DNA from 3 places in the Actinomadura sp. NPDC047616 genome. Region 2 is predicted to be linked to each of the others. Evidence: riboswitches for the same ligand, from Rfam matches in the RefSeq annotation. Region 2 holds a riboswitch; each other region holds the start of a gene.

Region 1 (4,651 bases), on a different contig from region 2:
CGATGGTGAGCCGCTCGACGGGCTCGTGCTTCTTGCCGTCGATCTCTTTGGCGACGACCTGGGGCTTGCCGACGGTCAGCTCGTAGCCCTCGCGCCGCATGTTCTCCACCAGGATGGCCAGGGCCAGCTCGCCGCGGCCCTGCACCTCCCAGGCGTCGGGACGGTCGGTGGGCAGCACCCGGATGGACACGTTGCCGACCAGCTCGCGGTCCAGGCGGTCCTTGACGAGCCGGGCGGTGACCTTGGTGCCCTTCTCCCGGCCGGCCAGCGGTCCGGTGTTGGTGCCGATCGTCATGGAGATCGCGGGCTCGTCCACGGTGATCAGCGGCATCGGACGCGGGTCGTCCGGGTCGGCGATGGTCTCACCGATCATGATGTCGGGAATGCCGGCGATGGCGATGATGTCGCCGGGCCCGGCCTCGTCGGCGGGTTTGCGCTCCAGCGCCTCGGTCATCAGCAGCTCGCTGATGCGCACCCGCTCGACGCTGCCGTCGCGACGGCACCAGGCGACCTGCTGGCCCTTCTTGATGGTGCCGGCGTGCACCCGGCACAGCGCGATGCGGCCGAGGTAGCTGGAGGCGTCCAGGTTGGTGACGTGCGCCTGCAGCGGGGTGTCGGGGTCGTAGGACGGCGCCGGGACGGTGTCCTTGATCACCTGGAAGAGCGGCTCCAGGTCGGGCGAGCCGGGCAGCTCGCCGTTGCCGGGGGCCTCCAGGGACGCCCGGCCCGCGCGGCCGGAGGCGTAGACGATCGGGAACTCGATCTGGTCGTCGTCGGCGCCGAGGTCCATGAACAGCTCGTAGGTCTCGTCGACGACCTCGGAGATCCGGGCGTCCGGCCGGTCGGTCTTGTTGATCACCAGGATGACCGGCAGCCGGGCCTCCAGGGCCTTGCGCAGCACGAACCGGGTCTGCGGCAGCGGGCCCTCGCTGGCGTCGACCAGCAGCACCACCCCGTCGACCATGGACAGGCCGCGCTCGACCTCGCCGCCGAAGTCGGCGTGGCCGGGCGTGTCGATGATGTTGATGGTGAGCCCGCCGTGCCGGACGGCGGTGTTCTTGGCCAGGATCGTGATGCCCTTCTCCCGTTCCAGGGCGTCGGAGTCCATCACGCGCTCGTTGACGTCCTGGTTCGCGCGGAACGCCCCGGACTGCCACAGCATGGCGTCGACCAGCGTCGTCTTGCCGTGGTCGACGTGGGCGACGATCGCGACGTTCCGAAGGTCGTCGCGGGTGGAGATGGGCATGCGATTCTCGCTCTGGTGGAGGATCAGGGAGTCGCCGCGGAGCCGCGGCCGTCCCGATTCTACTTGCCGGTCCGTACCGCCCCAGCGAACCGCCCGCTGAATTCGTCCCATATGCCCCGGTTGCCGTGATTTACGGTTTCTTTGTACTCTCTCCGGACCCGGCCGTCCCGAGCCCGCCGGACCACTGCGCGGGCTGCGGCCGGACCGCCGAATCCCCCCACGGGGAGCCGGGGAACCACATCCCGGGGCGCCGCCGCCCCCGGGACTCGGGGTGAATCGACGCAGGTCGCACCGTCAGCAGTGACGCGCGCTCATGTCGTAGGGCGAACTCCCCGCCCGAACCCGTCAGCTAACCCGGTAGGCGGACGAGGAGAGGAGTGCACGCCCTTGCCCCCCGGTCACCGTTCACGGCGTGTCGCCGTGTCCACCATCACAGCGGCCGCCGCGGCCTCGGTCGCCCTGGGCTGGGCCGTCGCGCCCGCCGCCGCGACCGCCCCGGTCGCCGCGCCGCGCCTGGCCGATCCCGGCCGTCCCAGCGAGAGCGAGCTGCGTGAGCGGCTGGACGCGCTGAACACCGAGGCCGAGCGGCTCACCGAGCGGTACAACAAGACGCGCGTCGAGCTGGACAAGGCCCGGCGCGCCGAACGCGACGCCGCCCGGGCCGCCGCCGCTCTGCAGGACCAGGCCGCCCCCGCCCGCGCTGAGCTCGGCAAACTCGCCGCCGCCAACTACATCAGCGGCGGTCCGGACGCGCTGTTCTTCTCGACCGGCGACGCCAAGACCCTGTCCGCGTCGGCGTACCTGGTGCAGAACCAGACCGCCACGCTCGGACGCCTGCAGACGCAGATCAACCGGGCCAACCTGGCGCAGCGCGAGGCCGTCGCCAGGACGGCGCAGGTGCAGCGCGCCGCCGCGCAGGTGGAGACCGCCCGCAACGCCGCCAAGGCCAAGGTCGAGGAGGTCGAGAAGCAGCTCGACAAGCTCACCACGACCAAGGCCAAGGACCCCCGGACGGGCCTGTCCGCCACCATCAAGGGCTCCGGACTGCCCGCGAAGATGGCGCGCAAGGCCTACTCCAAGCTCGGCAGCCCGTACGTGTGGGCCGCGGCCGGCCCGAAGAGCTTCGACTGCTCGGGCCTGGTGGTGTGGGCGTACGCGCAGGTCGGCAAGAAGGGCCTGCCGCACTACACCGGCGCGCTCTACGAGCTGGGACGCAAGGTCGACCGCAGCGAACTGCGCTCGGGCGACCTGGTCTACTTCGGCGGCGACCTGCACCACATGGGGATCTACCTGAGCGACGGCAAGTACCTGCACGCCCCGCAGACGGGCGACGTCGTCAAGATCTCCAAGCTGTCGGACCGCTCCGACTACGCGGGCGCCAACCGCATCTCCTGACCCCGCCCGGACCGCGCCGGGCCGGTCAGGCCGTCCGGTCGGCCCGGGGCGGGTTCAGGCCGAGCCGTTCAGGTAGGGGCGGATCGCCTCGACGATCGGCAGGTCGCCGGGCAGCCACGCCACGTCGTACAGCTCGTCGGGGGCCAGCCAGCGCAGCGCCAGGTGCTCCAGCGGCTGCGGCCGGCCCTCGACCAGCTCCGCCGTCCACACCCGCAGGACGCTTCCCGCGCCGAGCGCGAGCGGCCAGTCGCCGCCGATCCGGTCACCGAGCGCGATCTTGACGCCCAGCTCCTCGTGGCACTCGCGGACCAGGGCGTCCCGGTCCGACTCGCCCGGGTCGACCTTGCCGCCGGGAAACTCCCAGCCCCCGGCCAGCTCCGGGGGCTCGCCGCGCTGGGCGGCCAGCAGCCGTCCGGCGGCGATGATCGCCGCGCCCACCACCACGTTGATCGTGACCAGCCCCTCTCTCAGGACGCGGCGCTGTCGACGGCGCCGCCCGTCCCCGGTCCCGGCGCGCCGGGCGAGGAGGCCGGGCCAGCGGCGCGGGCCGCCGCGACCGTGCGCGCGGCCTCCCGGACGATCTTCTCCAGGTGCCCGCCGTGCGCCCCGCGCCAGTAGACCTGGCCGCACTCGGTGCACCGACCGTACACGTCGTAACTGCGCCGCGTCCCGTCCGCCAGCTCGCGCGCGACCTCTTCTTTGCCAACCGGGACCAGCCGCCCGTTGCAGGCGGTGCAGCGCGTCCACGGCGACAGCGCCGGCGCGAACCGGTCGAGCAGGTCGCGCAGCTGGTCGTCGGGGCGGGCGCCGCGCACGTACGCGCCGAACCACAGGGCCCGGCGGCGCAGCAGGCCGCGGTCCTGGGTCAGCAGCACCCGCCGCTCCTCGTTGGCCTGCACGACCAGGGCCGGGTCGTCCATGTCGTTGTGGTAGGCGGTGTCCAGGCCGAGCAGCCGCATCCGCCGCGCCAGGGTGCCCAGGTGCACGTCCAGCAGGAACCGCGGCGCGTCCTGGCCGGGCTCCAGCGGCACCGGCTGGGGACGCGGCACCGACGCCACCTCCACCCGCTCGCCCGGCGACGGCTGGTGCGACGGTTCGACCCGCGCGCCGTCGGCCGTCAGCGCGCCGACCTCGGGCAGCGGAACGCCGAGGGCCTCCACGATGTGCCCCAGCGTCGAGGTCCCGTCGCAGGCCACCGGCTGTTCCTCCCGCCTGCGCGCGGCGGGCAGGAACAGCAGCAGCTCGGGGTCGACGCGCATCCGGATCTCGGGTGTCTCTGGCTCCACGCGGCCAGCATGCCACGCGAACCCGCCGACCCCACCTGAATAATCGTCGGCGATCACGTGACGGGCCGAGGCGGCGAGCGATTCCAGCAGGCCGGCGACGTCGTGGTGCAGCAGGCGCCCGTCCCGCTTCACCACCCGTCCCCCGACGATCACCGTGTCGACGCGGCTGAACATGTCGCCCGGGCCGCTGGTGACCGTGTCGGCGCTGAGGGAGGTGGGGCCTCCGGCGGCGCGGGCCCGCCCGGTCGGCGGGTAGCCCATGCCGAGCGCCGCCTCGCTCGTCGGCGCCACCGAGACCGTCCCGCCGCCGCCGGCGATGACCTTGAAGTGCTCGTCGGTGTAGTAGGTGCCGTGCACGTGCATCGCGGGGTAGTCCAGCAGGGCGTTCTCCTGCAGGAACGCCGGCCCGCGCGCGGCGGTCTCCGTGTCGTGGCCGCCCATGTGCACGGTGACGGGCAGGTCGAGGTCGCGGGCCAGCCGCCACTCGTGCAGCGCCCTTTCGGCACCGGCGGAATCCGGCCCCAGCGCGGCGATCGCCATGGTGAGCAGGCCGGGGCCGCGTCGTCGAAGTGCTCGGTGCGGACGCGGCGGCCCTCGGCGGCCAGCCCGTCGAAGCCGTCGTCGCCGCCGTAGCAGTAGCCGAACACCGCACGGATGCCGGACGCGCGCAACGCCGCAACGTTGGCGTCGATGCGCTCGGGCGTGAACTGGAATGAAGAAAGCT
Region 2 (4,651 bases):
GGAAGTGGTCGCGCAGCGCGGCCAGCGGAGGCACCTCGGGCGGGCGCCCGCGGACGACCTGGGCGTGCTCGCTCTCGTGGTCGGCGACGCGCTCCAGGACCAGGTCCTCCTTGCTGGGGAAGTACGCGAACAGCGCACGCCGCGAGACCTCCGCCGCCTCGGCGATCTGCGCCAGCGACACCGGCTCGTAGCCGTGCTCCAGGAACAGCCCGATGGCGGTGTCGGCGATCTTCTTGCGGGTGCGCCGCTTCTTGCGCTCGCGCAGCCCGACGGTCCCGTCGTCCACCCCGCGAGCGTAGCAGCGACGGACTCCGGTGCAAAGTTGCACCCGACTTCGCTTTGTGTCAGTGTCGGCGGCGCCGAGCGAAGGAGGCACGCATGATCGAGGCGCAGTCCGGCGGTCGCGGGGACACGCCGCTGGTGTTCGTCCACGGCGGGTCGGCGTCGTGGCGAATGGGGAAGGACTTCCTGGACGCGCTGCCTGACCGCGTCCGGTGGTGGGCCGTCGACCTGCCCGGTCACGGGGCGTCTCCGTGGACGCCCGGACGCTACGACCTGCGCGGCGTCGGCGCGGCGCTCGCCGAATGGGCGGCCGGGCACCTGGACCGTCCGGCGTGGTGGTACGGCCACTCCTACGGCGGGCAGGCCGCGCTCGCGGCGGCGGGCGTGCGCCCGGACGCGTTCGCCGGGCTGGTCATCGGGGACGCGCCGCTGGCGCCCGCCCGGATGTACCGGCTGCTCGACCGCATGTCCGGCACCTTGCGGCGGTGGCAGGGGTGGTGCGGCCGTCCGGAGGAGGAACTGTTGCGGCTGCTCGGCGCCGAGGACGCCGGCGGCGGCCGCACACGCGCCGAGGTCCTCGGCGCCGCCCATCCCTACCTGGTCGGCCAGGCCGCCGCCCTGCACCGGCACGATCCGGCATTCATCGAGGCGCTGCTCACCGAGTCCCAGCAGGTGTACGGACATCTCGGCCAGGCGGGCGAGTGGATCGCCGGAGTGCCGGGGCCGGTGCTGCTGCTGCGGGCCGACCCCGCCGTCATGTCGCTGTCAAGCGCCGATGACGAGGCACTGGTCCGGGCGGCCGCACGACACCCCGCCGTCACCACCGTCAGCGGTGTCGGCCACGGCCTTCACCAGTTCGCCCCCGCCGAGGTGGCCGCGACGATCAGCGCCCTCATCCCGTGAACGCACGGGTTCCCGCCGACACCGCTCCAGCCGCGAGATGGCGACCCCTCCGGCGCCGCCCTCGTCGCACCGACCTCGGCCCCGGGGCCCAGCACGCCGGCTGGGAGCAACCGGCCGGTCTCAGGCGGAGCGGAGGGCCGCGGCGACGTCCTTGCGCAGGCGCGGCAGCGTCGGGGCGAACTCGTACCCGCAGCAGTCGGTGTCGTTGAACTTCATGTGCGGGACGATCGCCTTCTTCGGGTCGAGGTCGTACTGGCCGCACAGCCAGGCGAGCAGCTCGGTGAGCGAGTCCAGGAGGCGGCGGGGCGGCATGACCGAGTTGTAGGTGCCCTCGCACTCGATGCCGACGGTGTAGCCGTTGGCTCCGGCGACGTGCGTGCCGATCACCATCCGGCCCCTGCGGGCGGCGGCGAGACTGCCCTTGCGGCCCTCCATGATGTGACCGCCCCGGCTGATGGTGAAGTGCTGGCCGGTGTCACCCCATCCCTGTCCCATGTGCGCGCCCTGGATCGAACGCGCGATCCGGTAGCCCTGCCGCAGCGAGTAGTCGGTGACGTTGGGGGTGAACGTGTGGTGCACCACGATGTACTCGGGCGCGCGGGACAGCACGGTCGCCCGCCGGTAGGGCGTGCGCGCTCCCCAGTCGTCGGTCGAGTGGATCAGCGGGGCGCCGCCACCCGACCTACGCGATCTTCGGGACGGCCGGGACTCGCCGTCCCGGGCGGCCTGCGTCCGCTCGGTGTCGTCGATGGTGTTCGCCGCGTTCGCCACCTCGTGTTCGGCCGACGGGCCCAGCGCCGCGGCGACGCCGAGGGCCGCGCTCCCCAGCAGGACTCCACCGCCCAGCAGCACCGAGCGACGCGGCATCTCGGCGGGCCAGGGGTCGGTGCGACGGTGCTTGCCGTTCGGATTCATGGGGGAGTTTTCCTTCCAGGGAACTGGTCTGACGGAATGCGGGCAGCGGAAAAAGAGCAGGCGGCGAAGAACGAGTGGGAAAAGGGGATGAGGCTGCGCCGGGAACGTCGAGCCGCGCAGAAAACGGCTCTGTTCGCCAGTGGCGAGGAAGTGTCGGTGACCCGGTGCCGGCGGCGGAGACGCCGCCGCGAGGGGCGCGGGCGCGCAGCGCGGACGAGGAGAACGCGCGGGCGTGCGAGCTAGGGCGGAACCGCCCCGTCTATCAGGGCGTTCGCGTCTTCATGAGGTGGCTGCGCCGTCGGGCGGGGGTGGCGGGCCTGCCGAGCCGCGGGGGCTCCTTCATGTCCTCTCCTCTCCTTGACTGCCGACCGGGTTAGCTGACGGGTTCGGACCAAGGAGCGGCCCTACCGCGGTTGTGCCGCGGATTCACCCCGAAGAACTGATGGGTCCCCGGTTCCCAGACGTCCAGCGCCATGGGATTAGGCGTTCCGCCGGACGGTTCCCGTCGCGGTGGGCCGGACGGCGGAGTACCACGGACCATAGGAGATGAGGCAAAGAGCTCGCAAACCGCCAAAGGTAAAATCTAAAAAACGATCTTTCGCCGCCGTGCCGGAGCCGCCGACCACTCCGATCACACGAATCACAGGGGGAGCAGACATGGCGAGAAATCACTGAGGAAGCGTCTGAAGGGCGGCAGTTTCCACTGTGGACAGGCGCCCCCGCCATGACGTAGATCCAGAATTGTGACCTACGACACCACGCCCCCAGCCGCCGGCACGCCCAGCCGCCGCGTCTTCCTGTCCGTCTCCGCGGCGGCCGCCGCGGCCACCGCGGGAGTCACGCTCGACGGCCGTCCCGCCGAGGCGGACTCCGGACGTCCGAACGGCCCCGGCAGGCCCGTCACCGCCCAGCACCCCGACGCCGAGCTGCGCGCCCTGCTGCGCGAGATCGACCACCGCCGCATCGAGGCGACGGTGCGCAGGCTCGTCGGGTTCGGCACCCGGCACACGCTCTCGACCCAGGACGACCCCGCACGCGGCATCGGCGCCGCCCGGGACTGGATCTTCGCCGAGATGAAGAAGCACGCCGCGGCGTCCGGCGGCCGGATGACCGTCGAGCTGCAGTCCTACGTGCAGGAACCGGCCAGCCGGATCCCCGTCGCCACCCGCATCACCAACGTCGTCGCCACCCTGCGCGGCAGCACCTCCCCGGACCGCGTGTACGTGGTGTCCGGGCACTACGACTCCCGTGTCAGCGACGTCATGAACGCCACCGCCGACGCGCCCGGCGCCGACGACGACGCCTCCGGCGTGGCCGTCGTCATGGAACTCGCCCGCGTCATGGCCACCCGCCGTCCCCGGGCCACGATCGTCTTCGCCGCCGTCGCGGGGGAGGAGCAGGGGCTGTACGGCGCGCGCCACATGGCCACGCGGTACAAGGCCGCCGGGACGGACGTGCAGGCCATGTTCACCAACGACATCGTCGGCAGCAGCACCGCCGACGACGGCACCCGCGACCCGCGTACCGTCCGGCTGTTCGCCGAGGGGGTGCCCACCGCGGAGACGCCCGCCGAGGCGAACATCCGCCGCTCGGTCGGCGGCGAGAACGACTCGCCCTCCCGCCAGCTCGCCCGTTTCGTGACCAGCGTCGCCGAGAACGACGCCACCGGCATGAACGTCCGGGTCATCTACCGCCGCGACCGCTACCTGCGCGGCGGCGACCACATCCCCTTCCTCGAACAGGGCTATCCCGCCGCCCGCTTCACCGAGCCCCACGAGAACTTCGACCACCAGCACCAGGACGTGCGCGTCGAGGACGGCAGGCAGTACGGCGACCTGCCCGAGTTCTGCGACTTCCCGTACATCGCCCGTGTCGCCCGGGTCAACGCCGCCGCCCTCTGGTCGCTGGCCCAGGCGCCCGGCACGCCGAAGAACGCCAGGATCCGCACCGACCGGCTCACCAACGACACCGACCTGGTCTGGACCCGCGGCACCGAACCCGACCTGGCCGGGTACGAGATCGTCTGGCGCGAGACCACCAGCCCCGACTGGACCCACGTCATCCCGGTCGGCGACGTCACCGAGGTGCGCGTCGACCTGTCCAAGGACAACGTGTTCTTCGGCGTGCGCGCCGTCGGCAGGGCCGGCCACCGCAGCCCCGTCAGCTTCCCCCTGCCCTCCTGACCCCGTGACCGGGGAGGGCCACTTCCGGTGCCCTCCCCCGGTCACGGGCGGGGGATGTTGCGCAGGTTCGAACGGGCGAGCTGGATCATGCGGCCGACGCCGCCGGTGAGGACGAGCTTGCTGGTGGTCGTGGCGAAGCCCGCCAGCTGCCGCCCGGTGATGCGGGGCGGCAGCGACAGCGCGTTGGGGTCGGTGACCAGGTCGACCAGCGCCGGGCCGTCGTGGTCCAGCGTCTCGCGGAGGGCGTCGCGCACGTCCTTGGGGTCCTCGACGCGCACGCCGTGGGCCCCGGCCGCGCGGGCGATCGCCGCGTAGTCGGTGGGGGGATAGGTCGTGCCGTGCGGCGGGAAGCCCGCGACCATCATCTC
Region 3 (4,651 bases), on a different contig from region 2:
GTAAGCGGCCTCTATAGCCGTACCGGCCTCCTATCGAGCCTCAACCTTCTATGAGGGCATATGAGAGGTGTATGAGAACGAGGCGGAAGTACGGCGCGAAGTACGAAGCGCTCAGGCCTCCTGGGCGTCTGCCGCCGCCGCGACGGCGGCGGGCCGCCTGACCACGACCGTCCCCGCGAAACGGTCGTGCAGGGCCCTGCGGCGTGCGGACCGCTCCAGCCGCGACTCGTAAATCGCCCCGGCGTTCGCCACCCAGAACAGTCCCGCCACCGCCCCGAACACCGGGACGGGACGGACCGCGATGGGCAGGCAGTACGTGGCGGCCCGCAGCAGCGAACGGAGCACGTCCGGGCGTCTCCTGTCCACGGCGGGGCAGCCCGGGTCCTCACGGACGACTTCGATGCCCGCGACGCGCTTGCCCACGGTGCGCCCCCACAGCGCGAGCTGGATCCACTCGTACACGAGCAGCAGCCCGGCCACGAGCGGTGGCGCGACCTTCTCGATGCCGAGGTCGGGGAAGCCTTCCCGGATCACCATGACCACGGGAAGGCCCACCACGAGCGTGTCGACGATGCGCGCGACCAGCCGCTGCCCCGGTTCGGCGAGTTCCGGGGCGCTCTCCCCCTCTGCCGGGGGAAGGGGGTCGGCGCCGGGTGCGGGAGGGGACGCCGCCACTGCGGGCTATCCCTCGTAGCCCGTGTGGCCGGGGTACTCGGCCGTCCGGTCGGCGTAGTCGCCCGTCTGGTCGGAGTACTCGGAGTACTCCCCACGCTCGTCGATGACGAGCGTCCCCGAGAAGCGGTCGTGCAGGGACTGGCGCAGCGGCTGGTCCCAGATGGCCCACAGATAGGCCATCACGGTGCCGATACAGACCAGCAGCATGCCGTAGGCGAAGTAGTCCCACACCTTCACGGCGAGCGCGAGGAAGAAGAAGAGGCCGAGCTGGTAGCCGATGTGCATGACACCCGCGCGCCACACGGCCTGCGTCGTCGTCAGCGGCTCTCCCGCGGGCCGCGCCTGTACCACCCCCAGGTGCAGGACGCGCTTGCCCAGGGTCCGCCCCCACATGGCGAGCTGGACCGCCTCATAGAGGAACGGCAGCACCGCCAGTACCGCGAAAAGGGTGAAGATGATGGGCCAGTTCCAGATGCCGCCCTCGCTGCTGGCCTTGCTCCCGGAGGTGTCCAGGCCGATGATGCCGACGCTGATGGGAACGATGAGCGCGAATCCGAAAACGGCCACCAGGACGTTGTCGATGAGGCGCGCCCCGGCCCTGCGGAGGATCGGCGCCAGGGGAAGGTCCGCGGCGGCGGCGTCGTAGCCGCCGCCGTCATATCCCTGGGCGGGCGGCTGCTGCCATTGCTGTTGCCATTGCTGCTGTGGGGCCCCCCCGCCCTGCCACGGAGAACCGTGCTGCTGGGGCTGCTGCCACTGTGAGCCCTGCTGGGAGGGTGGGGCACCGTAGGACGGTCCGCCTTGGTAGGGCGGGCCCGGGGGCTGCCGCGGATAGGGCTGTCCGCGGTGGGGGGAGTCGCTCATCGATCAGTCCTCCAGGCGAAGCAACATCCGGGTATTGCCCAACGTATTCGGCTTGACCCGGTCGAGGTCCAGGAACTCTGCCACGCCTTCGTCGTAGGAACGGAGAAGCTCGTCGTACACCTCGCGCGACACGGGGGTTCCGAGGATCGGCTCGAAGCCGTGCCGGGCGAAGAAGTCCACCTCGAAGGTAAGGCAGAACACCCTTCCCACTCCCAGTTCCCGCGCGGTTTCCAGAAGCCGCTCGACAATCCGGTGCCCTATGCCGTGGCCCCCGTACTCCTTGTCCACGGCCACCGAGCGCACCTCGGCCAGGTCCTCCCACATCACATGGAGGGCGCCGCAGCCCACGACGCGCCCCCCGCGCCCCCCTGGGCGTCGCTCGTCCCCCGGCGCGGCGGCCCGGACGTCCTCGGCCACCCAGAACTCCTGGACGTCCTCATAGAGCGTCACCGTGGACCTGGCGAGCATCCGCCGCCCCGGACCGGCGTACGCGTCGATGAGCCGCCGGATGTGCGGCACGTCGGCGGTACGGGCACGCCTGATCACGACTTCCACAAACAGGCGACATTATCGGACCGCGGGCGGCCTCCCGTGGCCGGTCCGTCACGCACGGCCGCCGGCACGGCGCCACAGACGACGCAGATGTACCGAAAGACACGAACGGCATCGTCCGATACCGACCGTCCCCTCAAGCGGACAGAAAGTGAAATAGCGCACAGCGAAGTGATCGCACAAGCCCGCGAGCACCCGTGTTACATCCGAGCGTCCTCGGGTCACCTGCGATTTCGCATGTTCTGGTTGGCAGGCGACGAGCGCTCCGTTAGTCTCCTGCGCTGACATCGGACCCCCGTGATCGGGAGGCCGAACCGCCGAGTCCCGCGGGCCGCAGCCGGCGCCCCGCAGGAACCGGGGACCCGCGATCGGACGGTTCCGGGACCACTCCAGAGCCATGCCGACTGGGGTGAATCCGCACGGTGCGGACGCTCCGCACGTCCGCGGAAGGTGCAGCTCCGGCCCGAACCCGTCAGCTCACCCGGTAGGCGGACGAGGAGAGGAGAGTTCTTGGAGCCCTCGCGCCCCGCGTTCCTTTCGCGCCCGCTGCGCGCCGCGCAGGCCGTAGTCATTGCGCGCGTCACCGCGTGCGCCGCCGCCCGCCCCGGCCGCCGGGCCGCCGCGGCGACCGGCGCGCTCGCCGCCGTCTCCCTCGTCGTGGCCGCGCCCGCCCCCGCCGCGCAGGCCGACCCCGAGCCCTCCACCAAGGAGCTGCGCGAGCAGGCGACCAAGCTCGCCGACCAGCTGGAGCAGCTCACCGAGCAGTACAACGGCCTGCGCGTCAAGCTGAAGCAGTCGCAGCGCGCCGCCAAGGTGGCGGGCGACAACGCCAAGCGCCAGCAGAAGGCGCTGGAGGAGGAGCGCGCCAAGGTCGGCAGCCTGGCGGCCACCAGCTACATGCAGGGCGGCGCCGACCCCACGGTCTCGTTCCTGGCCGCGCAGAACCCGCAGGCGATGCTCGACCAGGCCGCCACGCTGCACTACTTCGCCACCCAGGACGGCACCAAGGTGCAGGGCCTGATGCAGGCCATGCAGGCGGCCGAGCGGGCGCGCAAGTCCGCCGAGGCGCGCGCCGAGCAGGTCGAGCAGCTGCGCACGCAGCTGGAGGGCCAGCGCAAGAAGGTCACCACGGCCTACGAGAAGGTCCGCGGCAGGCTGGTCAAGCGCGACCCCACCCAGCTGACCAAGCTGCCCGTGGCCGGCACCGGCAAGGCCGCCCAGGCGCTGCGGTACGCGATGACCAAGATCGGCAGGCCGTACGTGTGGGGCGCGGAGGGGCCCAACACCTTCGACTGCTCCGGCCTGGTGATGTGGGCCTACCGGCAGGTGGGCGTCAGCCTGCCGCACTACACCGGCAGCCAGTGGAACGCCGGCACGCACATCTCCCGCGACCAGCTGCAGCCCGGAGACCTGGTGTTCTTCTACTCCGACCTGCACCACGTGGGCCTGTACGTCGGCAACGGCAAGATGCTGCACGCGCCGCAGACCGGCGACGTGGTGAAGATCGCGCCGATGGCGGGCCGCCCGTTCGCGGGCGGGGTCCGGGTCGCCTGAGGTCACCGGCGCACACGGGTCCGCGTGCGGGCGTGCTGCGACCGCCGCGTCGGACCACGTCCGCGGCGACGTCTCCCACGGGGACCTACCCGAGGGGCCGCCGACGTCGCCGCGCGGGGTCGGACGGTGGTCGCCGATGCTCGGTCGAATGCTTTCGCGCCGCCGCCCGCCGGGGGGCGGGTGCGGGGGCGCGCCCCTAGATGAGCTGTCGCCGGGCCGCCCAGACCACGGCCTCGATGGGCGTGTTGACCTCCAGCCGGTCGCAGATGGTCCGCAGCCGGCGGCGCAGGGTCCGGGCGCTCAGTTCCAGCTTTCGTGCCGCCACGTCCGCGGTGACACCGCTGGCGATCTGCGCGAGGAGCTTGATCTCCTCTTCGCTGAGGCGCAGGTCGTCGGTGCCACGACGTGCGATGGTGGCCTGTTCCACTCCGTCCTCCCTCGTCCGTGGTGATGACCGCGGGGATGCAGCCGTCCGCTGCACAGGCACGGGCGGGCCTTGATCTGTACGCGTCGGGTTGCCGGGTCCGGGGCGGGGGGCCGGACCGAGATCATCGGTGTGCCTTGCCGTCTGGCGTGCTTTGGCCGGAGGTGGCCGATGGGCCGATTGCTCGGCGCCGAACGGGAACCCCGGGTAACGATTCAGTCGTTAGGCCGACCGGACGCGGATGCTCCTCGTCGCCTCGGGCGCGCGCACGATGATGTGGCGGGCTCGTGGCGGAGCGCGTCGTGTCCGGGACGGGTCATGATCGCCAGTCACGTCAACCCATCCCTCCTCGTCCGATTCGCCCATACCATCGGGGGCGATGATCGTGAATCGTTTCAAGGCACGCTTCGGCTCGGAACGCTAGGCGGCCGGATCCGGCCCGTCAAGCGCGGATTAAGCACGTTGTGTGCTCTTATGACTACGGTCCGCGACCGGCTTCGCGGGGGTTCGGTGCGGACAACTCGATAACCTGCGAAAACCAGTCCGGGGTCGACGAGGAGAGACTTGCCTCAGAGCAGTATT

What was found. Region 2 has a riboswitch for cyclic di-AMP ahead of ABZ801_RS16460 (peptidoglycan recognition family protein). Riboswitches for the same ligand answer to the same signal wherever they lie in the genome.
Region 1: it holds a riboswitch for cyclic di-AMP, as region 2 does, so the genes downstream of both, ABZ801_RS41310 (C40 family peptidase) here and ABZ801_RS16460 (peptidoglycan recognition family protein) in region 2, are expected to answer to the same signal.
Region 3: it holds a riboswitch for cyclic di-AMP, as region 2 does, so the genes downstream of both, ABZ801_RS30325 (NlpC/P60 family protein) here and ABZ801_RS16460 (peptidoglycan recognition family protein) in region 2, are expected to answer to the same signal.

What each region holds. Positions count from the first base shown of each region.
Region 1 covers NZ_JBEYTB010000035.1:20,157-24,807, reverse strand. The annotation lists gene typA (translational GTPase TypA) at 1-1,246, opposite strand, end outside; cyclic di-AMP (ydaO/yuaA leader) riboswitch at 1,442-1,626, shown strand; gene ABZ801_RS41310 (C40 family peptidase) at 1,667-2,641, shown strand; gene ABZ801_RS41305 ((deoxy)nucleoside triphosphate pyrophosphohydrolase) at 2,696-3,079, opposite strand; gene ABZ801_RS41300 (Mut7-C RNAse domain-containing protein) at 3,109-3,900, opposite strand; gene ABZ801_RS41295 (hypothetical protein) at 4,497-4,643, shown strand.
Region 2 covers NZ_JBEYTB010000006.1:153,527-158,177, forward strand. The annotation lists gene ABZ801_RS16450 (helix-turn-helix domain-containing protein) at 1-286, opposite strand, end outside; gene ABZ801_RS16455 (alpha/beta hydrolase) at 379-1,185, shown strand; gene ABZ801_RS16460 (peptidoglycan recognition family protein) at 1,306-2,100, opposite strand; cyclic di-AMP (ydaO/yuaA leader) riboswitch at 2,447-2,596, opposite strand; gene ABZ801_RS16465 (M20/M25/M40 family metallo-hydrolase) at 2,844-4,283, shown strand; gene ABZ801_RS16470 (pyruvate dehydrogenase) at 4,325-4,651, opposite strand, start outside.
Region 3 covers NZ_JBEYTB010000015.1:2,551-7,201, forward strand. The annotation lists gene ABZ801_RS30310 (RDD family protein) at 112-675, opposite strand; gene ABZ801_RS30315 (RDD family protein) at 682-1,539, opposite strand; gene ABZ801_RS30320 (amino-acid N-acetyltransferase) at 1,543-2,094, opposite strand; cyclic di-AMP (ydaO/yuaA leader) riboswitch at 2,397-2,598, shown strand; gene ABZ801_RS30325 (NlpC/P60 family protein) at 2,602-3,645, shown strand; gene ABZ801_RS30330 (LuxR C-terminal-related transcriptional regulator) at 3,842-4,072, opposite strand; gene ABZ801_RS30335 (LacI family DNA-binding transcriptional regulator) at 4,634-4,651, shown strand, end outside.